DNA from 2 places in the Acidaminococcus sp. BV3L6 genome. Region 2 is predicted to be linked to the other one. Evidence: riboswitches for the same ligand, from Rfam matches in the RefSeq annotation. Region 2 holds a riboswitch; the other holds the start of a gene.
The links. A riboswitch is a leader RNA that binds a small molecule or an ion and turns the genes downstream of it on or off. The one in region 2 is predicted to bind ZMP and ZTP.
Positions count from the first base shown of each region.

Region 1: another riboswitch for ZMP and ZTP. It lies ahead of HMPREF1246_RS06960 (phosphoribosylaminoimidazolecarboxamide formyltransferase); the one in region 2 lies ahead of HMPREF1246_RS06565 (OFA family MFS transporter).

Region 1 is NZ_AWUR01000038.1:36,190-41,228, forward strand. Features, by position in the region: gene dnaJ (molecular chaperone DnaJ) at 1-908, shown strand, start outside; ZMP/ZTP riboswitch at 1,670-1,748, shown strand; gene HMPREF1246_RS06960 (phosphoribosylaminoimidazolecarboxamide formyltransferase) at 1,789-2,964, shown strand; gene HMPREF1246_RS06965 (MATE family efflux transporter) at 3,062-4,405, shown strand; gene HMPREF1246_RS06970 (ImpB/MucB/SamB family protein) at 4,531-5,039, shown strand, end outside.
Region 2 is NZ_AWUR01000034.1:58,677-63,715, reverse strand. Features, by position in the region: gene larA (nickel-dependent lactate racemase) at 1-1,300, opposite strand, end outside; gene HMPREF1246_RS06570 (C-GCAxxG-C-C family protein) at 1,415-1,801, shown strand; gene HMPREF1246_RS06565 (OFA family MFS transporter) at 1,858-3,078, opposite strand; ZMP/ZTP riboswitch at 3,191-3,272, opposite strand; tRNA gene HMPREF1246_RS06560 (tRNA-Val) at 3,381-3,457, opposite strand; gene HMPREF1246_RS06555 (peptidylprolyl isomerase) at 3,645-4,214, shown strand; gene HMPREF1246_RS06550 (PhoH family protein) at 4,228-5,039, shown strand, end outside.

The DNA of each region.
Region 1 (5,039 bases), on a different contig from region 2:
GTTTTAGCGGTAGCTTTGGCGGCGAAGGCATGGATGATATCTTCAACATGTTCTTCGGCGGTGCAGGCGCAGGCGCGTCCCGTTCCCGCCGGGCTGATCGCGGTCCCCGTCAAGGCGCGGATTTGCGGGCTGACCTTGAAATTACCTTTGAGGAAGCGGCCTTTGGGACGGAAAAGAAAATCCGCCTGAACCGCGAAGAGGAATGTGAGCACTGCCATGGAACGGGAGCCGCCGAAGGCAGCCATCCTGAAACCTGTCCTGATTGTCACGGGACGGGGGAAGTCCGGGTTACGCAAAATTCCATTTTTGGTCAGGTTGTTAATGTCCGTACCTGTTCGAGATGTCATGGGACGGGTCAAATCGTTACCAATCCCTGCAAACACTGCCGTGGAACAGGCCGCGTAAAGCAAAAACGCGTCATTACGGTCAAGATTCCAGCTGGCGTTGACAGCGGTTCGAGACTCCGTGTGGCAGGCGAGGGTGAAGCGGGGATGCGCGGCGGTCGAGCCGGCGACCTGTATGTCTATCTCTATGTAAAGAGCCATAAGTTCTTTGAACGGGATGGGACGACAGTCCTGTGCGAAGTGCCAATCAGCATTGTCCAAGCTGCATTGGGTGCTGAAATCAAGGTGCCGACTCTTTATGGTCAGACCACCATCAAGGTGCCTGAAGGAACCCAGCCCAATCGCGTCCTGCGCATCAAGGGCAAGGGCATTCCGAACCTGAGAACGGGTGTAAAGGGTGACCAGCTCATCCAGATCAAAGTTGTTGTGCCGACGAGACTGAGCGATGCACAAAAAGAAGCACTTCGCAAGTTCGCCGATGCCAGCGGCGAAAGCATTAACCCAGAAGAAAAAAGCTTTTTCAATAAAGTGAAGGATTTCTTCGATAAAAAGGATAAGAAGTAAGAAGGGGACCGTGGGAAGCCACGGTCCTCTTTCACTTTCGTTTTTTTTATTTGCTCTTTGCGAATATGGCTCAGATGGGTCCTGTTGCGAGGAGTTCCCGCTTTCACCGACGATGGCGCAATAGCTGCAACCACTTTTCTAAAACTTCCGTGTTGCTTCCATATACATGGTTCGCATGAGGCTCTGATTGGTTCAGAGGCCAGGAAAAATCCTTAGGTTGATAAAGCCGCACACGCATTTCCGTGTTGCCAGGAAGTCTGCGTCTTTATGACAACGCAGATGGGCCGAAATGGGTCTCAGGCGAATCATGATTCGTCTAAAAACCGAAAAAAATCCAAGAAGTGGCTCGCCCGCCGAAGGCATTTACTCGGCGCGATTTCTGCGCCGAGTAAAAAAAGGGGAGGTTAGGAAAGGATGCGCTCAAGCGATCGCTATCCTCAAACGTGGGACGGTCCATTGTACGATAGGCCCTGAGGCCATTGTTTCCACAAAACCTTTTTTAATCAATGGCCTCACGTACTTCATCAAATCAGCCCGATTTTTGGGCTGATTCAAAAGGGAATGACGAAGGCATATTTCAGGCGACTTTAACATGAAATTGCGTATCAAAATATGCTGCGATGCGCCATGACTTCATTGCCAACTCATGAATCTTGAAAAGGGCAATGAAGACTCCCTGTGTAGAAAATCGGCGCGATTTGTGCTCTGCCCCAAAATACCCGACATTGACACCCCTGCCCCTCCCATATTATAATGATCCTATCAGATCATGTAACTGACGGAAGTGGGGGTACCCACAGGGAGCATGATCGCAGTGAGCCGACCGTCTGGGCGAAAAGGGCCCGAGGTTGGCTTTTTTCTATATGAGGGAGGAATGAAGATGAAGGAATTCGAATTAAAGTATGGCTGCAACCCGAATCAGCTTCCAGCGAAACTTTATATGAAAGATGGCAGTGACCTGCCGGTTACGATTTTAAATGGCCGCCCTGGCTATATCAATTTCCTGGATGCCCTCAATAGCTGGCAGCTCGTCAAGGAGCTCAAGGAAGCTACCGGTCTTCCGGCTGCGGCGTCCTTTAAGCATGTCAGCCCTGCCGGGGCTGCGGTGGCCCAGCCGCTGACGGAAACGCTGCGCAAGGTCTATCATCTTGAGGGGTATGAAATGTCACCCCTTGCTTCCGCTTATGCCCGTGCCCGCGGTGCGGACAGGATGAGTTCCTTTGGCGATTTCGTGGCCCTTTCTGATGTGTGTGACGTAGCGACGGCAAAAGTCCTTCAGCACGAAGTCTCAGATGGCGTCATTGCTCCAGGCTACGATGACGAGGCTCTTGCCATCCTCAAAACAAAGAAAAAGGGTCGCTACAATGTCATCCAGATTGACTCGAACTATGTTCCTCATGAAATGGAAACCAAAGAAGTCTTCGGTGTCACTTTTGAACAGCGCCGCAATGCGGACTCCATTGGAAAGGACTGCCTCCAAAAAATCGTCACAAAAAACAAGGAGCTTCCCGAAGGGGCCCAACGGGATCTTCTCATTGCCCTGATTACCCTTAAGTATACCCAATCAAATTCCGTCTGCTACGTCAAGGACGGACAGACCATCGGCGTCGGTGCCGGACAGCAGTCCCGCGTCCACTGTACGCGCCTTGCTGGCGACAAGGCCGATAAATGGTGGCTCCGTCAGTCACCGAAAGCGCTCAGCCTGCCCTTTAAGCCTGATACGCCGAAGCCGGTCCGGGATAATACTATTGATGTCTATCTTTCCGACGACGATGATGACGTCCTTACTGACGGAATCTGGGAAACGCTCTTTACAGAAAAGCCGGAACGCATGACGCGGGAAGAACGTAGGGCGTGGATTGCCCAGAACAAGGATGTTGCCTTGGGGTCCGATGCTTTCTTCCCCTTTGGCGACAATGTAGAGCGTGCCCATCGCAGCGGCGTCCGCTATATCGCCCAGGCTGGCGGTTCCATCCGTGATGACCAAGTCATCGAAACGGCTGATAAGTACGGTATCGTCATGTGCTTTACGGGCCGCCGCCTGTTCCACCACTAAGGCACGGCGTGTGGTAAGGAGAACGCCAGGTTCCTCACGGGAAGGCTGAGATACCTTCCCGGTGGGGGCCTTCTTTTTGTTTTTAGGAGCGTGTTTTATGGCTGTCAATGCCCTTTCGGGGAGTGTTTGGAAGAGCCTTGTTTCTTTTTCCATTCCCTTTGTCATTTCCTATTTCCTGCAGACCCTTTACGGGATGGCAGACCTTGTTATCATCGGCCAGTTTGAAGGACCGGCGAGCATTACGGCCGTTGCCGTCGGCAGCCAGATCATGCATATGGTGACCGTTGTTCTTGTGGGGCTTTCCATGGGGACGACCATTGCCATTGCTCGAGCTGTAGGGAAGGGAGAAGCAGAGAAGGTGAGCTGCACCATCGGGCAGACGCTGCTCATTTTTGGTATCCTTTCTGTGGTCCTTGCAGGGTTCTTGATTAACTTTCTTCCCCGTATTGTGGACATCATGGCAACGCCGCCCGAAGCCGTCAGGGGGACAAAACACTATCTTTTTATCTGCTTTTTAGGCATTCCCCTTATTACGGGATACAACCTCATCAGCTCTATCTTTCGGGGTCTTGGCAATTCCCGGACACCGACCTATTTTGTGGCCCTTGCGGCCGTCATCAACCTGACCCTTGATCTCCTTTTCATGGGGCCTTTTGCTATGGGACCCTTGGGGGCTGCTTTAGGAACGACCATCAGCCAAGGTGTCAGCGTCCTTGTCGGCGTTTTTGTCATGAAGCGCCATCCCATGGGACTTGGTCTTTCCAAAGCGTCCTTCGTCCCTTCGGGCTCCCTCATCCGTGAAATCCTCGGCGTTGGCATTCCCATTGCCGTCCAGGATGCGTTTATCCAGATTTCTTTCCTCATCATCACCATGATTGCAAACCTGCGCGGCGTGACGGACGCAGCGGCTGTCGGCATTGTGGAAAAAATCATCAGTTTCCTCTTCCTTGTCCCATCTTCGCTCCTTTCGGCTGTTTCTGCCCTCAGTGCCCAGAACCTTGGTGCGGATAACCGCAAGCGGGCCCGCGCCTATCTTTATGATGCCATCAAGACGGCCGTGTTCTTTGGCCTTTCGGTGTCCCTTTTGATACAGGTCATGGCGCCGCGTTTTGTGGGTCTTTTCACCTCTGATGAGGCGGTCATTGCATCAGGTGGACCCTATCTGAAAGGATACATCTTTGACACAATCTTTGCGGGAATCCATTTTTCTTTTAGCGGCTACTTCTGTGCAACTAAAAAATCCATCTATTCTTTTCTCCACAATCTTATCGCCATCGTCCTTGTGAGGATTCCTTTCGTCTATTTGGCATCCCGGGCCTTTTCCGATTCCCTTTTTCCGATGGGCCTTGTGACCGCTTCGGGGTCCCTTCTTTCTGTCCTGATTTGCTGCTTCCTGTTCCGCCACTTGGAAAGGGAGAGGACCGAAGTGTTACAAAACTGAATATCAATTTGGATATCACGCAGCCCTCTTTCGGAAGTTCCTAAAGAATTTCTGGAAGAGGGCTGTTTTATTCAGTGAAGTGTGCTATAATAAATAGCGAACAAATGTTTATGAAGGAGGCAATCATGAAACTGCGCTATTATATCTGCATCGATCTCAAATCCTTTTATGCCTCCGTAGAGTGTGTGGACCGGGGCCTTGATCCCCTTGATACGTGCCTTGTCGTTGCCGATAAGAGTCGCTCGGATCGGACCATCTGCCTTGCTGTATCGCCGCCCCTAAAAAAACGGGGAGTCCCGAGCCGGCCCCGCCTTTTTGAAGTGATCCGCAAAGTCGATGAAATCAATGCCCTGCGCCGCAGCAAGGCGCCCCAGCGTTCTTTCCGGGGGATGAGCCATTTTGATTCACAGCTTAGGCATCATCCGGAAAAAGCGCTTTCTTATATTGTCGCCATGCCGCGCATGCAGCGCTATATCGAAATGAGTCGGGACATCTACGGCATTTATCTGCAGTACATTGCTCCTCAGGACATCCATGTCTATTCCATTGATGAAGTCATGATTGATGCCACGCCGTACCTTTCGACGTATGGCATGACGCCCTATACCCTTGCCATGACCATGATTCGCGACGT
Region 2 (5,039 bases):
AGCGTTCAAGGGGAATGACCGTGCCGCAGTTGGGAATGATATTGACCGTAAAGTCTGTCTTTCCTTCTGAAAGGAGCTGGGCTTTGGCTTTTTCATAGGCTTCTTCCAGCGTCCTTGTGGGAATCTGGTGGATGCGGCGGACAGCTTCAAAGTTTTCTTTCTTGGTCACAAGGTAAAGGGTATAGTCCTCTGCCAGGGTGTAGAGAAAATAAGCGACAAAAAAGGGAATGGTAAAATGCTGCCGCAGGGCCTTTTCCATAGAAAGGCGGCTGTTGTAGCGGAAACTGTCCCAGAAGATTTGTGGTTCCTTGATGTCCGGTGATTCGATTAGGGCAATGATGATTCCACCCTTTTTGGTTACGTCCCGGGCTGGCTCATAGCATTTGCAGCCTTGGTAGAGGGAAAGGTCCTTGGGATACCCGCCGGCACCAGCAATGGTCAGGTCTGCTTTTTGGGTAAAGGAAACCGCGTCATTGCTGAGCACCTCCTGCGTCCCTTCAAGCCAGGCCTCGTAAGGATCGCCGCTGACAAATCCGCAGACCTCGCCCCGTTCATTGATGAGGGAGTGCAGCAGGAAATCAGGCCGGCAGAATTCCATGCCTTCCAGCATATCCTGATGGACGGGATTGTGCGTCAAGGACCGGCCCTCCGTAAGGGGATTGATGCCTTCCCCCGGGGTATCTGAAAGGGCGAGGGCGTGGTTTTTCTGGATTGTTTCCCAACTGGCAACGCCGGGAAGGATCATTTTTCGTCCGCCGCCAAAGCCTGCAAACAGGTGAGGCATGATCCCTCCGGCCACGATGACGAAATCCGCTTCGACAACACGGCGATTGAGTTCAACTGGGGTTCCATGCGACGTGGTCCCCACAAGGACAAGGTTTTCCCGGTCGTGACAGTCGTGCTGGTAAAGGCGGATCCGGCGGGCGACTTCTTCTCCGACGACAGCTATGTCCTCATCAGGGGTCTGGGCTCGGTGCGTGCCTTGGGCAAAAACGATGGAAATATCCTCATCGGGGATGCCTGCCTCATTGAGTTCGTTGATCAGGGGCCGCATGAAATCCCGTGAATGGTTCCAGGCACGGGTAATATCCGCCGTTACAATGACTACGGAGGCTCCTTTTTTTACCATCTCACGCAGGGGGGGAGAAGCAGTGGGGTGACGCAGACAGGCCGTCACGGCATCGTCTATGGAAAGGGCGGCATGGTGCCGCGGCACAAGGATGGAACCAATCCGCTCTTGAGGAAGCGTCAGCGTGGCCTCGCCTTTTCCGTAGGGAATATGAATGGTTTTTTCAGCCATAGGATGTCTTCCTTTCTTTAGATGGTCCTTATTATATCACCTTTTGCCCCAGCCCTCTATTCAATTGATACCCAAATAGGGTATAATGGGGCCTGTACAAAGGAGGAGTGATCCATGAATCACGTTGTAAAAGCCAAAATGCTTCGCGAAAGCGATGAACCCATTCATTATAATTGTGCCCAATCCCTTTTTGTCGCTTTTTCCGATGTCCTCGGCGTCAGTGACGAGCGGGCCTTTGCCATGGGCGCAAACTATGGCGGCGGTATGATGCACGGCGGTACGTGCGGTGTGGTGAGCGCCGGCCTTATGATCTTGTCCCTTGCAGGGATCCCCCAGGAAAAGGCCATGGCCCTGCTCCAGGATTTTTCCCGTGACCACGGGACCACGGCCTGCACGGAACTGCTTATGAAAGCCGCTCAGGAAGGCGTGACAAAGAAGGTCAATTGTGATGGGCTGGTCATCCACATGGCAGAGCGGCTGGACGCCATCCTTTCCGCCTAAAGCCCCATCCAGCCCATAAAAAAAGCAGCCTTTTCAGGGCTGCTTTTTTCATGCCTTCATTTTGTTTCCAGGGAGTCGAGGGCGGGGACTTCTTTCTGTTCAAACCCTTTACCCTTGAGCTGGATGGCTATGATGAGATTCGGGATGAAGAGAACGGCAAAGAAAATGAGCACCGATGCATAGGTGCCTGTCTGCTTATAGAAAAAGGAGATGAGAGTTGGACCGGCAATGCCTGCCATTGCCCAGGCAGAAAGGATGCGGCCGTGAATGGCACTTAGCTGTTTGGTGCCGAAAAGGTCGCTCAAATAGGCCGGCATGCAGGAAAAGCCGCCGCCATAGGCACTGATGATAAAGAGCACAAGACCTTTAAAGACAAAGGAAGAGGTGGTGGCACTGAGGGCGAAGAAAGCCAGGATCTCAAGGGCAAAAAAGAGAATGTATGTTACAGGGCGGCTCAGCCGGTCAGAAATGGTGGACCAAAGGATGCGTCCGCCGCCGTTCATGATGCCAATAATGCCCACAAAAGCGGCTGCTTCCTGAGCTGACATGCCAATCACGTCCTGGGCCATGGGACTTAAGACGGCAAGCAGGCCGATGCCGCAGGTAATATTGATGAAAAAGACCCACCAGAGGCTTTGGAACTGCCAGGTATGCATGGCTTCTGATGCAGTCTTTCCCGTAAGGGACTGGGAATCAGCGTCATGTTCCTTTTTCAGGACGGGCGGTTTGAGGTAGAGGGCACAAAGGACCATGATGACCGAGTAGGCACCTGCCATGAGGCAGAAGGTGCGGGTAAGGCCCACCGTGCGGGTGAGTTGCTGCATGAGGGGAGCTGCAATGAGAGCGGCAAAACCAAAGCCCATGATGGCAAGACCTGTTGCAAAACCGCGGTGGTGGGGAAAATATTTCACCAAGGTTGATACGGGTGTGATGTAGCCTGTGCCAAGACCAATGCCGCCAATGCACCCATAAAAGAGATAGAGGAGGGAAAGGCTTCTGATGGAAAGGGCATACGCCGTACCCAAAAGGCCCGTTCCGAAGAAAAAGGCGGCCATGAGGCCACTTTTTTGGGGGCCTATTTTTTCTACAAAGCGCCCCAAGAGTGCGGCTGACATGCCAAGAAACAAGATGGCAAGGGAAAAGGTCCAAGTGACATCCCCCATAGAAGCCCCCAAGGTTTCCATGATGGGGCGGACAAGGACGCTGAAAGCATAGACGCTCCCAATGGAGAGGTGAATGCCTACGGCGGACAGTGCAATCAGTGAGCGGTTTCTCATGTTGCTTCCTTTCTGGGAAAACTTCCCCTAGAAAGAGAAAAGGCCCGGACCAATCTGCAGCATAAGGCTGCAGAGGAAAAGGCCGGGATGAAAAAGGACCGTCCGGGCTGCTTTTCTCTGCCCAGACGGTCGGCAAGTTACACAATGCAGAGCACGTGGTCAATTCCACTTATCCGTCAGTCCTGCACTGCTTTATTTGAATGTGATGCGGATATTATAGCAGGTATGACAGAACGGAGCAAGAAGAAATTCAGAAAAAAGATAAAAAAACCGCCCCCCAAGGAGCGGCTTCATCTTTAAAGTGGTGGAACTAACTGGATTCGAACCAGTGACCCCCACGATGTCAACGTGGTACTCTAACCATCTGAGCTATAGTTCCGAGACGAATATTAGTATACCCAAAGGAAAGAGTCTTGTCAACTCTTTTTTTATTTTTTCCAGGGGAAAAGGATTTGGACATAAGGGGCGGTGATGTTTATTTTTTTGCCTTAAACAGATATAATAAGGAAGACGAAGACTTTCATAGTGGGACCCACGGGTCCTTTTTTTGGTAAAGGAGATTGACCATGAAAAAGCTGTTCTTACTGATTGCCGTCATTACGGCACTTTTCACGGCTGCCTGCGGCAAAAGCGGCAAAGCGGCTGGAACGGACGCACCGGCCCTAAAGGGCCCTGTCACAGCCCAATTTGAGACCAGTCTCGGCAATTTTGAGGTCCGCCTTGCCGTAGAAGGGGCACCCAAGACCTGTGCCAATTTTGTAAAGCTTGCGGAATCTGGTTTCTATGATGGACTCACTTTCCACCGCGTCATTGACGGCTTCATGATCCAAGGCGGCGATCCCAAAGGCGATGGAACGGGCGGACCGGGCTATACCATCAAAGATGAATTTTCAAAGAATCTGCGTCACGATGGACCGGGCATCCTGTCCATGGCAAATGCTGGCCCTGATACAGGTGGAAGCCAGTTTTTCATTACCCTGGAGAAGACGCCCTGGCTGGATGATCATCATGCTGTCTTTGGCCGCGTCGTCAAAGGACTTGATGTAGTCCAAAAGATTGGTAAGGTTAAAACGGACGCCAATGACCGGCCAGTGACGCCCGTTGTTATCAAGAAAATCAAGATTGTAAAAGGCTAAGGAGGAAATCGGGTTGCCAGAAACGCTGGAAAAGAAGCTGATTTTTAAGGACAATCGGGAAATGGTGGCTGTCCTGGGGAAAAATGATGAATACCTGAAACTGATGGATGATCCGGAGTGCCGGATTATCCCCCGGGGCAATGAACTGCTCCTTACCGGGACGGAAGCGGCGCTCAGGCGGATGGAACGAGCCTTTTCGGAACTGCTCTATCTCTATCGCCAAGGGCTGCCCATTACGACCCATGATGTGACATACACGCTGAAGCTGGTTCGTGACGGCAAGGAAGAGGCCCTGCATCAGCTTTATACGGATACGGTCATTACGACCTACCGGGGAAAACAGGTCAAGGCCAAGACCCTGGGCCAATGGCAGTACCTCAAGACCATTGGGGAAAATCAAATGACCATTGCGTTAGGACCGGCGGGAACGGGCAAGACCTACCTTGCCGTGGCTATGGCGGTCAAGGCCCTTAAGAACCACGAAGTGGAGCGAATCATCCTCACGCGGCCGGCTGTGGAAGCAGGGGAAAAACTGGGCTTTTTGCCCGGGGACCTGCAGGAAAAGGTGGATCCATACCTGCGGCCCCTTTATGACGCCCTTTACGAGATGCTCGGCATGGAATCCTTCCAGAAGTATTTGACCCGGGGAACCATTGAAGTGGCGCCCCTTGCCTATATGCGCGGACGGACGTTGAGCGATGCCTTCATCATCATCGATGAGGCCCAAAATACGACGGCTGAGCAGATGCGCATGGCCCTTACCCGTTTTGGCTTTGGCTCCAAGCTTGTTGTGACAGGGGATGATTCCCAGGTGGACTTGCCGCC